Regions from separate parts of the Rhizobium sp. BK049 genome, predicted to be linked through region 1. Evidence: predicted binding sites of a transcription regulator. Region 1 holds the regulator's gene; the other holds the start of a gene.

Region 1 (6,937 bases):
GGATTGTTCGTCTGCGGCATCGACCGCGGTCTGCCGGCATGGGGAGTCGAATGAACGGGGCGCCGCTGAAGATCGCCGTCATTGCCGGTGAAGTGTCGGGCGATCTGCTCGGGGCCGATCTCATCGCGGCGCTCAAGCGGATTTACAGCGGACCGGTGGAGCTTGTCGGCGTTGGCGGCGAGGGGCTGCAGGCGGAAGGTTTGAAATCCCTGTTCGATTTTTCCGAGCTGTCGATCATGGGCATCACCCAGGTGCTGAGCCGGCTGCCAAGGCTGTTTGCCCTGATCCGTCGCACCACGGCTGAGATCGTCGCTGCAAAGCCGGATATCCTTGTCATTATCGACAGTCCCGATTTCACCCATCGCGTCGCCAAGCGCGTGCGCACCGCGTTGCCCGATCTGCCTGTTGTCAATTATGTCTGTCCGAGCGTCTGGGCCTGGAAGGAATATCGCGCCACGCGCATGCTCGGCTATGTCGATCACGTGCTTGCCGTCCTGCCCTTTGAACCGGCAGCCATGCAGCGCCTCAATGGGCCGGCGACGACATATGTCGGGCATCGTCTGGTCGCCGACCCAGCGCTGCTGGAGACACGTCGCCTGCGCGTGGGAAGGCAGCCAGGCAACGGCCCGATCCTGCTCCTTCCCGGCTCGCGCTCCTCCGAGATCCAGAAGCTTCTGCCTTATTTCGAGGTGGCCACGAATGAAATCGTCGCCCGTAATGGGCCGACACGCTTCATTCTGCCAACCGTAACGCACAGGCAAGCACTCGTCCGCGAAATGACGGCGGGCTGGGCGGTAAAGCCGGAGATCGTCGTCGGCGCGCAAGCAAAATGGAAAGCCTTTGCCGAGGCCGATGCAGCCATGGCGGCGTCTGGAACCGTTATTCTCGAACTCGCACTTGCCGACGTTCCCGTCGTATCCGCCTATAAGGTCGACTGGATCATGCGCATGCTGACATCGGGCATCAAGACCTGGACCGGCGCGCTGCCGAATCTGATCGCCGATTACCCGGTCGTGCCGGAATATCTGAACGATGTCGTCCGCGGCGCAAGCCTTGCACGCTGGATGGAAAGGCTGTCGGCCGATACCTATCAGCTGAAGGCGATGAAGGAAGGCTACGAGCTCATCTGGCAGCGCATGCAGACGGAAAAGCCGCCCGGTGAACAGGCCGCGGAAATCCTTCTCGACGTTTTGGAAAAGAAAAAACCCGGCCATTCCTGACCGGGTTTCTTTTTGAGCTCTGAAGCGATCAGCGCTTCGAAACCGGGATGTAGTCGCGCTTGGGTTCGCCGACATAGAGCTGGCGTGGACGGCCGATGCGCTGTTCTGGATCCTCGATCATCTCGTTCCACTGCGCGATCCAACCGACGGTGCGGGCAAGGGCGAAGAGCACTGTGAACATGGTGGTGGGGAAGCCCAGCGCCTTCAGCGTGATGCCGGAGTAGAAGTCGATGTTTGGATAGAGCTTCTTCTCGATGAAATATTCGTCGGTGAGCGCGATGCGCTCCAGCTCCATCGCCACTTCCAGCAACGGATCGTCCTTGATACCGAGTTCGCCGAGCACTTCATGCGTCGTCTTCTGCATGATCTTGGCACGCGGATCGTAGTTCTTGTAGACGCGGTGACCGAAGCCCATCAGGCGGAACGGATCGTTTTTGTCCTTGGCGCGGGCGATATATTCCGGAATGTGGTCGACCGTGCCGATTTCCGTCAGCATATTGAGCGCTGCTTCGTTGGCGCCGCCGTGCGCGGGGCCCCATAGGCAGGCGATGCCGGCGGCGATGCAGGCGAACGGGTTGGCGCCCGATGAACCGGCGAGACGGACGGTCGAGGTCGAGGCGTTCTGTTCGTGATCGGCATGCAGGATGAAGATGCGGTCCATCGCGCGGGCAAGCACCGGATTGACCACATATTCCTCGCAGGGGACGGCAAAGCACATGCGCAGGAAGTTCGACGCATAGTCGAGGTCGTTCTTCGGGTAAACGAAGGGCTGACCGATATGGTATTTATATGCCATGGCGGCAAGCGTCGGCATCTTGGCGATCATGCGGAGGCTGGCGACCATGCGCTGGTGCGGATCGGTGATGTCTGTGGAGTCGTGATAGAAGGCCGACAGTGCGCCGACGCAGCCGCACATGACGGCCATCGGATGTGCATCGCGGCGGAAGCCGGTGAAGAAGCGGCTCATCTGCTCATGCACCATCGTGTGGTGCGTGACGCGATAGTCGAAGTCCTTCTTCTGCGCGGCCGTCGGCAGTTCGCCGTAGAGCAGGAGGTAGCAGACCTCGAGAAAGTCGCCGTGCTCGGCCAGCTGCTCGATCGGATAGCCGCGGTGCAGCAGCACACCTTCGTCACCGTCGATATAGGTGATTTTCGATTCACAGGATGCGGTCGAGGTGAAGCCCGGATCGTAAGTGAAGGAAGCGGTGTTCTTGTAGAGGGCACCGATGTCGATGACGCTCGGGCCGATCGTGCCGCTTTTAACGGCGAGGTCAACCGATTTGTCACCGATTTTTATTGTAGCGCTTTGATCCGTCATGCTGTCCTCCGAAATGTCGGTGGCGCCACAAAAGCGCCATAGGGGTTAAGCGTCCTTTCCGATAGCTATATGATCGTGACGCTAATGCCAAGTTACCGTGACGGCATTTTGTGCATTGCGGCATCACCTTTTAGGCACCGCAGCGATGAGCCGCACGCATAGCGGAAGCTGATGATTCGACTTGCCTTTTGCCACTTACGATTTTCGCTCGTATTTCAATCGATTATCCTTGCCGGATTTGCTTGAAGGTTGCATTCTTAGGGCCTGGCGGCGTGATCTTGGGCGGGGCATGCAGGAAACGACGACAGCCGAATTGCGGCCGCAAGCGGGCGTCGGCCTTGCCGATCCGCCAGATTTTCCTGCGCCTGCGGTGGTGACTCAATCGGCAAGGACGCAGTCGCAGACCCCATTGCATCGTCGGCTGCTGGCCACTGCCGGGCAATCGCTCCGTGCCGGGGCCTGCATGCTGGGCGAAGAGGCCGATCATGGCCGCCTGCTGCTGTTCTCGCCGGTCTTCCTCGGAGCCGGCTCGGCCTTCTGGTTTCTTGCTGCATCGGATTTTCCCCTCGTTGCATCGCTGCTCTGCCTGCTGGTGTCGGCGGCCGCGGTTTTCCTCACCGATCCCAGCCGACCGGCCTTGCGCGCAAGTTTCATGGCGCTGGCACTTTTCGCCGGCGGCATGCTCTCAGCTCAGTTCGAGAGCTGGCGGGCTTCGACGGTGATCCTCGATTCATCCGTGACGACGACGGTGACTGGCCGCGTCGAACGGCGGGAAGGCGACGGGCGCGGGCGCTGGCGCTACATTCTTGCCGTCGCCGGCACCGAGGCGCCGGAGCTGAAACGGCCGCCGAGACGCATCACCGCGATCGTCCGGGGTGCCGATGCGCCTTTCGAGATCGGCGACATCATCACCGGCAAGGCACGTCTGACGCCGCCGGCGGGGCCCGCACTTCCCGCGCTCAACGACTTCTCCTTCGGTGCCTATTTCGACGGCATCGGCGCCAACGGTTTCTTCTATGGTGCGCCGGAGAAACTCGACTTGGAGGCAGGCCCGCAGGCGGCCAGGTCGACGGCGGACGCCCTGCTCGAATGGCTCTACCAGCTGCGCAGCAGCATCGGCGACCGCATAAGATCGATCCTGCCCGACGACACCGGCGCCTTTGCCGCTGCCCTGGTGACGGACGAACGGCGCGCCATATCGCACGCGACGACGGAGGCGCTGCGCCAGTCCGGCCTTGCCCATATCGTCGCGATCTCGGGCCTCAACATGGCGCTGTCGGCTGGCATCTTCTTCGTCGGCTTCCGGATGCTGCTCAGCCTCTTTCCCGGCGTCGCCCAAGCCTATCCTACAAAGAAGATCGCCGCTGCCGGCGCGCTCATCGCCGTCACCGCCTATTACCTGATCTCCGGTTTCGGGGTTTCGGCCGAGCGCGCCTTTATCATGATGGCCATCATGCTGATTGCCGTCTTCTTCGACCGGCCGTCGATCAGCCTGCGCAATGTCGTTCTCTCCGCGCTCATCATCATCGCCATTTCACCTTCGGAAGTATTGGGACCGAGCTTTCAGATGTCCTTTGCCGCAACATTGGCCTTGGTATCGGGCTATCAGTTGTGGAAGGACAGGCGTGTCCGCGAAAACGCTTTTCTGAAACTGCCGATCATCAGGCCGGTCGTTGCCGTCGCCGGTTTCTTCGGCGGGATCTTCCTGACCTCGCTGATCGGCGGCTTTTCCACCGCATTGTTTTCGATCGAGCATTTTCATCGCCTGACGGCTTACGGCCTGCCGGCAAACCTTGCGACGATGCCGATTATCTCCTTCATCGTCATGCCGGCCGGATTGTTGGCGATGTTGCTCATGCCTTTCGGTCTGGACGCTCCGCTCTGGAAGATCGTCGGATTCGGCCTCGATCTGGTGATTGCGGTTGCCAAGACGGTATCCGGCTGGGGCGGTGATATCGGCATCGGCCGCTTGCCCGGCTGGTATTTCGCAGTGGCAGTGGCAGGCTTTCTGCTGCTGACGCTGCTGCGCACTCGGCTGCGCCATGTCGGCACATCGATCATCGCCATCTCTACGCTCATCGTGCTGCTTCTGCCGGTTCCCCGGCCGCCGGATCTGGTGATTTCGGAGGATGGCAGTCTGGTTGCGGTCGTCGCGGCTGAGGCAATAGCTTCCAACCGTGAAAACCCGCCGGATTTCATATTCGACCAGTGGCAGAGAGCGCTGGTGCTGCCGACACATGATCCGCCGAAGATGCTGGATGGTCCGGCCATTCCGCCGGAAGGAGAAGGCCGCCGTGTCAGGCTTTCCCGCGATCAGCAGAACGAAGCGAGTGCAGCGATGCGGGCAGCCGCCGCAGGCGGTGAAGCAAACCGTTTTTCCTGCGTCAAGAAGGCTTGGTGCACATCAAGACTTGGCAATGGCCATATCGTCACCGTTATCGACAATGCCGCCTATCTCGGCCCGGCCTGCGATACGGCCGATATCGTCGTGACCTCGGTCCGTCTGCGTTTCAACAGCTGCCGTTCAGGTGGCACGCTTTTCACCGGCGAGACGCTGCGTAGGACCGGCTCGCTCGAATTGCGTTTCGCCGATGCCGGCCTGGAGGTCACCACCGCCTTCGATGCTTTGTCGCGACCATGGATGCGCCATCGCGCCTATGATTGGCGCAATGATCGTTTTACCGATTCCAGCCCATCCGGCGTCAGTGATAGCGACGGATGAGGCCGACGAGCTTGCCCTGCACCTTGACGCGGTCGGGTCCGAAGATGCGGGTCTCATAAGCCGGGTTGGCGGCCTCGAGCGCGATCGAGGCGCCCTTGCGGCGGAAACGCTTCAGCGTTGCTTCCTCGTCATCGACGAGGGCAACGACGATATCGCCGGGACTGGCGGTACTGCCGTTGCGAATGATCACGGTGTCGCCGTCGAAGATGCCGGCGTCGATCATCGAATCACCTTTGACCTCCAGCGCATAGTGCTCACCGGAGCCGAGCATATCCGCGGGAACGACGATATCGTGGGTGTTGTTCTGGATCGCCGAGATCGGAACGCCGGCGGCGATACGTCCCATGACCGGCACGGAGACGGAGTTGCCATTGTCGGCGACCGGCTTTGGCGCAGCGGGGGCGGCGACCGGCTGGGGCTTGCCGAGGCTGCCCTCGATGACGCTCGGCGAAAAACCGCGACGCTGAAGACTGGGGTTATAGGCCTCCGGAAGCTTGATCACCTCGAGCGCTCGGGCGCGGTTCGGTAGGCGGCGAATGAAGCCGCGTTCCTCAAGCGCCGTGATCAGGCGGTGAATGCCGGATTTCGAGGCGAGATCCAGGGCATCCTTCATTTCGTCGAAAGAGGGAGGAACGCCGGATTCCTTCATGCGCTCATGGATGAAAAGGAGAAGCTCCTGTTGTTTGCGCGTGAGCATCGACGTCAGACCCCGTGATTGAAACAAATCCAGAACGGACACTATATGTTCCATATGTGTTCCGCAAGTAGCTAAATTTCCGTAAACCCTCGCGCCAACTCGTGGAGATTTTTATTTTCATTTGCCGGATTGGCGCACATGTCTTGCATTGAGGGGTGGTGCTGTCGCACATCTCTTGCCGGTTTCAGGAGGATATTCATGAACGCGCATTCCGCCAAGTCGCACCCGCTGGATCATGTCGTGCTGCCCGTGGTCAATATCGATCTGGCGCGCGAAAGGCTCGGCAAGCTCGGTTTCACCGTCGCCGCCGATGCGCGCCATCCCTTCGGAACGGAGAATGCCTGCATCTTTTTCGCCGACAAGACCTATCTGGAGCCGCTTGGCGTGGCGAGTGTCGACGAGAGCGAGGCAGCGGCCCGCCAGGGCAACGTCTTCATCGCCCGCAATCGCGCCTTCCGTTTCCGCTGCGGCGAGGAGGGACTTTCTGCGCTGGCCTTCCTCAGCGAGGATGCCGACCTCGATCATAAGCGCTTCGTCAGCAACGGCGCGAGCGCCGGTGAGATGTTGCAGTTCAGCCGGCCGATGCGGATGCCGGACGGTTCGGAGAGCGTCGGCAGCTTTAAGCTGGCCTTTGCAGCTGATTTGCGCGCCCCCGATTTCTTTCTCTTTACTTGCCAGCGCATCAATTCGTTCCCTACAGATCGCGCCGCGCTGGAGACGCACGCCAATGGCGTGATCGGCATTGCCGAGATCGCACTTTGTGCACCGGACCCGGCGGCATTCGCCGCCTTCGTCGGGCTTGCGATTGGGCAGGCGGCGGTGGAGAAAACGGGTTTCGGCATGAATATCGCGGCATCGAATGCAAAGATCAGCTTGATGACGCCGGAAGGGCTGGAGGCCTATTTCGAAACCGCTGTCTCATCAGCCGATCGCGGCCTGCGAGGGCGGGCAATCCTCTTCACCGTCATCGATCTTGCCGT
Region 2 (6,937 bases), on a different contig from region 1:
AAGTGCGAGGGGGCCGCAGCCGGCGCACGCATCTGCCTCGCCACGGAGGCGAGCGCGGTCGCGTTGGCGGAGCCCGACACCCTGAAGCGCGTGGCGAGCGTCTTCAGCGTCTGCGCCTCGTCGTTGAGCGCCACGCTGGCGGCGGTCGCCTCCTCCACCATCGCCGCATTTTGCTGCGTCACCTGATCCATCTGGTTCATGGCCTGGTTGATTTCCTTCAGCCCCACCGCCTGTTCGCTGGCCGATGCCGAGATCTGCCGGATGAGGCTGTTGATGCCCATCACCTGTTCGGCGATCTTGTGCAGCGTCCCGCCGGCGCGCCCGACGAGATCGACGCCTTCCTTGACCTGGACGGCCGAGGTGTTGATCAGCGTCTTGATCTCCTTGGCGGCAGTGGCCGAACGCTGCGCGAGTTCACGCACTTCCTGGGCGACGACGGCAAAACCCTTGCCGGCTTCGCCGGCGCGAGCCGCTTCGACGCCGGCGTTCAGCGCCAGCAGGTTCGTCTGGAAGGCGATCTCATCGATGACGCCGATGATCCGCGATACCTCCGTCGAAGACTGCTCGATCCCTTGCATGGAGGCGATGGCCTTCTGCACCACTTCGCCTGATTTCTCGGCATCCTGGCAGGCGAGATTGACGTTGTCGGCAGCCGTGCGGGCATTCTCGGCACTGGAATCGACCTGGGCGGTGAGCTCGTTGAGCGCTGCCGCCGTCTCTTCCAGGCTTGCTGCCTGCTGCTCGGTACGTTTGGCGAGATCGGAAGCGCTGTTGCTGATCTCGCCGGTGCCGGCGCCGATATTGACGACGCTGAGATTCATCGTATTGATGGTCTCTTCGAGGCTTGCAAGCGCGGCATTGAAATCCTGCTTCAGTTTGCCGTATTCGCCGGGGAAATCTTCGGTGATGCGGTAACCCAGATTGCCCTGAGACAATTCCGAGAGTCCGGCGCCGACGACCGAGACGATGTGACGCTGCAGCGACACCGATTGCTGCCGTTCCGATTCCGAACGGCCGCGCTCGGCCTCTGCGACCTGTCGCTGGTGGGTGGCCTCGTCTTCGAGGCGCCTGGAGTCGGCGAGCTTGAAGCGGAAGCCTTCGAGTGCCTTTGCGACCGAACCGACTTCGTCGGTACGGTCCTGGGCCGCGACGGGTTCGGCATATTCGCCGTCGCTGAGCGTTTTGACGCTGGCGACAAGGCTGCCGAGCGGCCTCTGCACGAGCGAGCGGACGGCGAAATAGAGCGCCAGCATCACCGCGCCGAGCACGATCAGGCCGGTGGCGATCATCATGTAGGTCTGATCCTGCACCGGCGCGTTGATCGCGGTGTGCGGGACGTCGACAAGCACGACCCAGGTGGCGTTGACGCCGGGGACTTCGAATGGATAGACGACGCGGTCGAAAGGATCGAGGCCGTCATAGGTGAGGTTTCGGACGAGGCCGGGCTGCTTGTTCGACAGCGCCGCCTTGACGACGTCGGCGCCTTCGCCGTCATATTGCTTGGTCATCAGGTCGGGGACCGGCGCGACGATCCAGTTGCCGGCCTGCGAGAGCAGCGTCACGCGGCCGGAGCCGAAGGGGTGCAGCGCCTGAAGCTTATCGGTCAGCGACTTCAGCGAGATGTCGACGCCGCCGACGCCGATCATCTTGCCGCCCGACATGACAGGATAGGCAATGGAAGTCAGCAGCGTCGGTACGTCAGTTCCCTCGGCCATGTAAGGCGTGGTGATCGCGCCCTTGCCGCTGTCGGCAGCAAGTTTCCACCACTCAGCGGTATAATCATTGTCGAAGGTCGAATACTGGATGCCGCCATCCTTGGTTTTCGACCAATAGGGCGTGAAGGCGCCGTTCTTGTTGGTGCCTTCGTCATTGTTGTTGGCAATCTCGGTCGTCTTTCCGTCCAGCCCACCAAGCTGCTCGCAGAACCAGCTGCCGAAGGCGAAGGCATTCTGTTCCAGGTTGGCTTTCAGCACGTTGATCATGCCCTTGCGATCGAGCGACTTTCCATCGTGGGCTCGGCCGATAACGCCTGACATGCTGCGGGCAGCGCTGGCGAGTTCGCCGACATTGGCGGCGATCTCATTGGCGATCGACTTTGCCTCGAGATTGGCTTGATCCATCGTCAGCGTCTGAACGCGATCCCGGGTCTGGCCTATGAGGAAAAAGTTCGAAGCGATGAGAACAAGTGCGATGGCGATGCCGGTGATGGCGATAAGTTTCGCCGCAAGCGATTTCATGCGAAAAATGAACATGGGTTCCTCAGGCAAGGATGCGCCGAACGGGCATTCTTCGGCGCAGGAGCGAAGGCATGGCTCCGTCATGGAGCAGCCGCATCAGCCGCGGATCCGCATATGCGACGATCCGGCGATCGCTGGGAAGATCGCCGGAGACCTGTTAAATTTAAATGAAACTTGAGTGGTTATATGAGCAAAACCGCAGAAATCTCCTTTAAAATTGAAGGACATCTGCCGGCGTTTCGCAGGCAGGCCAGGCTATATTCTGTCTGCGACTTCCCCACTCAAAGGGATTGACGGTTGCGCTCCTGATTTGAGACATGCGAGCGAACCGGCGACTGCCGCGCGGCGCAACGCTGTCGGAAAATCAAGCCCGTCATCGAGGCTGGCGGCGAAATAGCCGCAGAAGGTGTCTCCCGCTCCGACCGTATCGACAGGATCGATCGCCAGCCCCTGCGCTCTTGAGAGGACCCCGTCACGAATGGCGATGACGCCATCGCCGCCGAGCGTCACGATCAGCGTCTGGCCGGTTTCGTGATGCAGGCGGACAAGCGCTGCCTCGCGCGCTCCTGCGTCCATGCCGTCCTGTCCGGCAAGTCGCTCGAACTCAGTCTCATTGGCAATGACGATATCGGCGAGGCGTCCGAGACGCGGCGCATCGGGAATCAATGGGGCGAGGTTGAGGATGCTGGTGATGCCCTTGGCGCGTGCGGCCGAGAGCGCGCGTTCGACGGCCGCGACCGGCACCTCAAGCTGCAACATCAGTATGTCGCCCTCGTGCATGCGGCCGATCGCGGTTTCCGCATCGGCGGGCGCGACCAGGCCGTTGGCGCCCGGCACCACGGCAATCATGTTCTCGCCGTCGCCGCCGACCAGGATCAGCGCCGTTCCTGTGGGACCGTCGATATGCTTGACGAGGGAGAGATCGGTTCCTGCCTCATCGAGCAGAGAAAGAGCATCGGCAGCAAAAGCATCCTTGCCGACGGCGCCGGCCATATGCACATAGCGACCGGCGCGGCGGGCTGCCAGCGCCTGGTTGGCGCCCTTGCCGCCGGCGGCCGTGGCAAAACCGTTGCCGGCCACTGTTTCGCCGGGCTTCGGCAGGCGCTCGGTCGTGGCGATGAGATCCATGTTGATGGATCCGAAAACTGTGATCATCAGGCTGTCCCGTCTTTTGGAGCATGCCAAGGACATCATGCTCCTGCTATTTCATGGGGCGAGACACTGCCCGAAGCGATCACTCCTCGTCAACCACCCGAAGCTTGAGAAGGCCGGTACGGCTTTCCACGGATTTGGCCGGGACCTCGCCGTCGCGGGCAGGCTTTGCGTCGCCGCCTGCCTCGAATTCCAGCGCCTCGATCTTGGCGCCGCGTTTGGTGAGCTTGTCGGCTGACGTGACCACCATGTCGATGTCTTTCTGCGCCATGGCGAAATGGCCCTGCAGCTTGCGCACCCGCTCGTCGAGGCGGCCGAGATCGTCCATCAGGAGCGCCACCTCGCCCTGGATCAGATGCGCTTGCGCCCGCATGCGCTGGTCTTTCAGCACCGCCTGGATGACCTGGATCGACAGCATCAGCAGCGATGGCGAGACGATAACGATGCGCGCGCGGTGTGCCTTCTGCACCAGGGCCTCGAAGTTCTCATGGATCTCCGCGAAGATCGATTCCGACGGCACGAAGAGAAAAGCCGTCTCCTGGGTTTCCCCCTGAATCAGATATTTCTCTGAAATATCCCGGATATGAATCTCCATGTCGCGGCGGAACTGCTGGCTGGCGATCTTGCCGGCCTCGGGGCTGGCTGCGTCGCGGATGGCGTTCCAGGCTTCGAGCGGGAACTTCGCATCGATGACGAGTGGCGGCGCGCCGTTTGGCATGCGGATCGTGCAGTCCGGCCGCGAACCGTTCGAGAGCGTCTGCTGGAATGCATAGGTGCCCATCGGCAGGCCGTCCGCGACGATCGTCTCCATCCGGGACTGGCCGAAGGCGCCGCGCGTCTGCTTGTTCGAGAGAATCGCCTGCAGTCCGACCACGTCCTTGGCGAGCGTCTGGATATTGTTCTGCGCGGCATCGATGACCGCCAGCCGCTCCTGCAGGCGCTGCAGGTTCTCATGCGTCGATTTCGTCTGCTCGGTGATCGTCGAGCTGACGCGCTGCGACATGCCGTCGAGACGCTGGCTGATTGCCTGGTTGAGCTCGCTCTGACGCGCGCCAAAAACCTCGGCCATGGCCGTGATGCGGCCCTGCATCTCCGCCTGGATCTTCAAAAGCTCGGCCATGCGCGCCTCGCTTTCGCCAGCCCGCAGGCTCGCCTCCTCCGCCTGCTCGCGGCGGAGGCTGGCGCTGCGCAAGAGAAGGATGATCACCAGAAGCACGAAGGCGACAAAAACGCCGCCGGCAAGCGCCAGCATGGCCGGGCTCAGCGAGGCGTTGGAGAGGGCGAGCGATTCGGAATGAACGGTCATGCCGCAACCATAACAGAAGCTGCGGCAATACATAGATCAAAACGTGAACGAAATCCTCTGTGGCCTTTTTCCTCACCGATGCAGAAAATCGCCGCCGATTTAACCATTGCTCAACCATATTCGCCAAAATCTGTGCCGCAGAATTCCCTCCAGCGCCGTTGCGCCAAGTACAGAGATTTCCATGACATCCCAGCAGACCGACAGTGCACTCAGGCAGCGCCTCGATTTCATCGAACTGGACGAGGCGGCGCGCCGGTCGATACGGGATCTCAGCCCCGTCATATCAGAGCTAATCGGCGGTGCCCTCGACAAGTTCTATGCCAAGATCGCCAAGACCCCCGCCGTCTCAGGCTTTTTCGCCGACAAGAACCATGTCGCTCATGCCAAGAAGCGGCAGCAGGATCATTGGGGCAAGCTTGCAGGCGGCGCCTTCGACGAAACCTACGTCGACGGCGTGACCGCGGTCGGGCGCACGCACGCCCGCATCGGGCTGGAGCCGCGCTGGTATGTCGGCGGCTATGCCCTGGTTCTGTCCGAGCTCGTCAAGGGCATCATGGAGAAGCAGTGGCCGTCGGTCTTTGCGCGCCAGCAGGGCAAATTGCTCGCCGAAAGGCTGTCGGCGGTCATCAAGGCCGGCATGCTCGACATGGATTATTCGATCTCGGTCTACCTCGAGACGCTTGAAGCCAAGCGCCAGGCTCTGGAAGAGCAGCGTGCCCAGGCCGAGGCCGATCAGGCGATGGCGCTGGAGCAGCTGCGCCGCGGTCTGGAGGCGCTGTCGAGCGGCGATCTCGAGGCCACTCTGCCATCCGACCTGCCCGGTAATTTTCGGCAGATGGCCGAGGATTACAACCGTGCCGTCAAGGCGCTGCGCCATTCCTTCGCATCGGTGCGCGACACGTCGGGCCATATCATGAATGGCGCCGACGTCATCTCCAATGCGACCAACGATCTCGCATTGCGCACTGCCCAGCAGGCGGCCGGCGTCGAGGAGAGTTCGGCTGCCCTGCAGCAGCTTTCCGTCAGCGTCGGCCAGACCGCCGCCAATGCCGAGAAGGCTTCGGACGCCGTACGCGAGACGCAGCAGAAGGCGAAGAATTCGGGCGAACTCGTCACCAGCGCCGTGTCGGCGATGGCCGGTATCGAGAAATCCTCGACGGAGATTTCCAAAATTATCGGCGTCATCGACGAAATCGCCTTCCAGACCAATCTTCTGGCGCTGAACGCCGGCGTTGAGGCGGCGCGCGCCGGTGATGCCGGCAAGGGTTTTGCGGTCGTCGCGCAGGAAGTCCGCCAGCTCGCCCAGCGCACGGCCGATGCTGCCAAGGAGATCAAGAACCTGATCTCGCAGAGTTCGAGTCAGGTTAACGAGGGTGTCGGCATCGTCTCGAGCACCGGCGAGGCGCTGAACGATATGATCAGCCGCATCGATATCATCAACCGCTTCGTCGCCGATATCGCCGCCGCCGCCCGCGATCAGGCGACCGGCGTCAACGAGGTCAGCGTGGCGATCCGCAGCATGGGCGAAATCACCCAGCAGAATTCCGGCATGGTCGAGCGCACGTCGGCGGAAACCCGCCGCCTCAAGGACGAGGTGGACCAGCTGATCGAGCTGTTGCGCCGCTTCCGCGTCCGTTCGGAAGGCCACGCCGTCGTCGGTGCCCGCCGGGCGGCCTGACTCAAATATGGCGAAATTCCGGGCGGGTATGCAAAAAAGCGTCTTCCCCGCCCGCCGGATAATTCCATAGCGGGAAAAGATGGGTTATGGGAACGCCCATGACCATCAAGCCACTCATCATTCTTCCCGACCCCGTTCTCCGTCAGCTCTCCAAGCCGATCGAGCGTGTGGATGCCGACCTGCAGCGCCTTGCCGACGACATGCTGGAAACCATGTACGACGCGCCGGGCATCGGCCTCGCCGCAATCCAGATCGGCGTGCCGCGCCGCATGCTGGTCATTGACGTCTCCCGCGAGGGCGAGGAAAAGCAGCCGCAGGTCTTCATCAATCCGGAGATCGTCAAATCGTCCGACGAGCGCTCGGTCTATGAGGAAGGCTGCTTGTCGATTCCGGACTATTATGCCGAGGTCGAGCGCCCGGCTGTCGTCTCGGTCAAATACCTCGACCGCGACGGCAGGGAACAGATGGTGGAAGCCGACGGGCTGCTTGCCACCTGCCTGCAGCACGAGATCGATCACTTGAACGGCGTGCTCTTCATCGACCATATCTCGCGGCTGAAGCGGG

The links. Region 1 encodes LexA, which represses DNA repair genes until DNA is damaged. Its sites were predicted from a motif close to TGTTCNNNNTGTGTTCNG; they were not measured.
Region 2: the regulator LexA is predicted to act here: its motif matches at 4,728-4,745, upstream of FHT70_RS09330 (DNA recombination protein RmuC).

The regions. Positions count from the first base shown of each region.
Region 1 is NZ_JACHYV010000008.1:202,747-209,683, forward strand. It holds gene FHT70_RS11465 (LpxI family protein) at 1-54, shown strand, start outside; gene lpxB (lipid-A-disaccharide synthase) at 51-1,220, shown strand; gene gltA (citrate synthase) at 1,249-2,538, opposite strand; gene FHT70_RS11480 (ComEC/Rec2 family competence protein) at 2,828-5,260, shown strand; gene lexA (transcriptional repressor LexA) at 5,241-5,957, opposite strand; gene FHT70_RS11490 (VOC family protein) at 6,156-6,937, shown strand, end outside.
Region 2 is NZ_JACHYV010000007.1:22,050-28,986, reverse strand. It holds gene FHT70_RS09340 (methyl-accepting chemotaxis protein) at 1-2,252, opposite strand, end outside; gene FHT70_RS09335 (ribokinase) at 2,493-3,392, opposite strand; gene FHT70_RS09330 (DNA recombination protein RmuC) at 3,472-4,695, opposite strand; gene FHT70_RS09325 (globin-coupled sensor protein) at 4,877-6,373, shown strand; gene def (peptide deformylase) at 6,472-6,937, shown strand, end outside.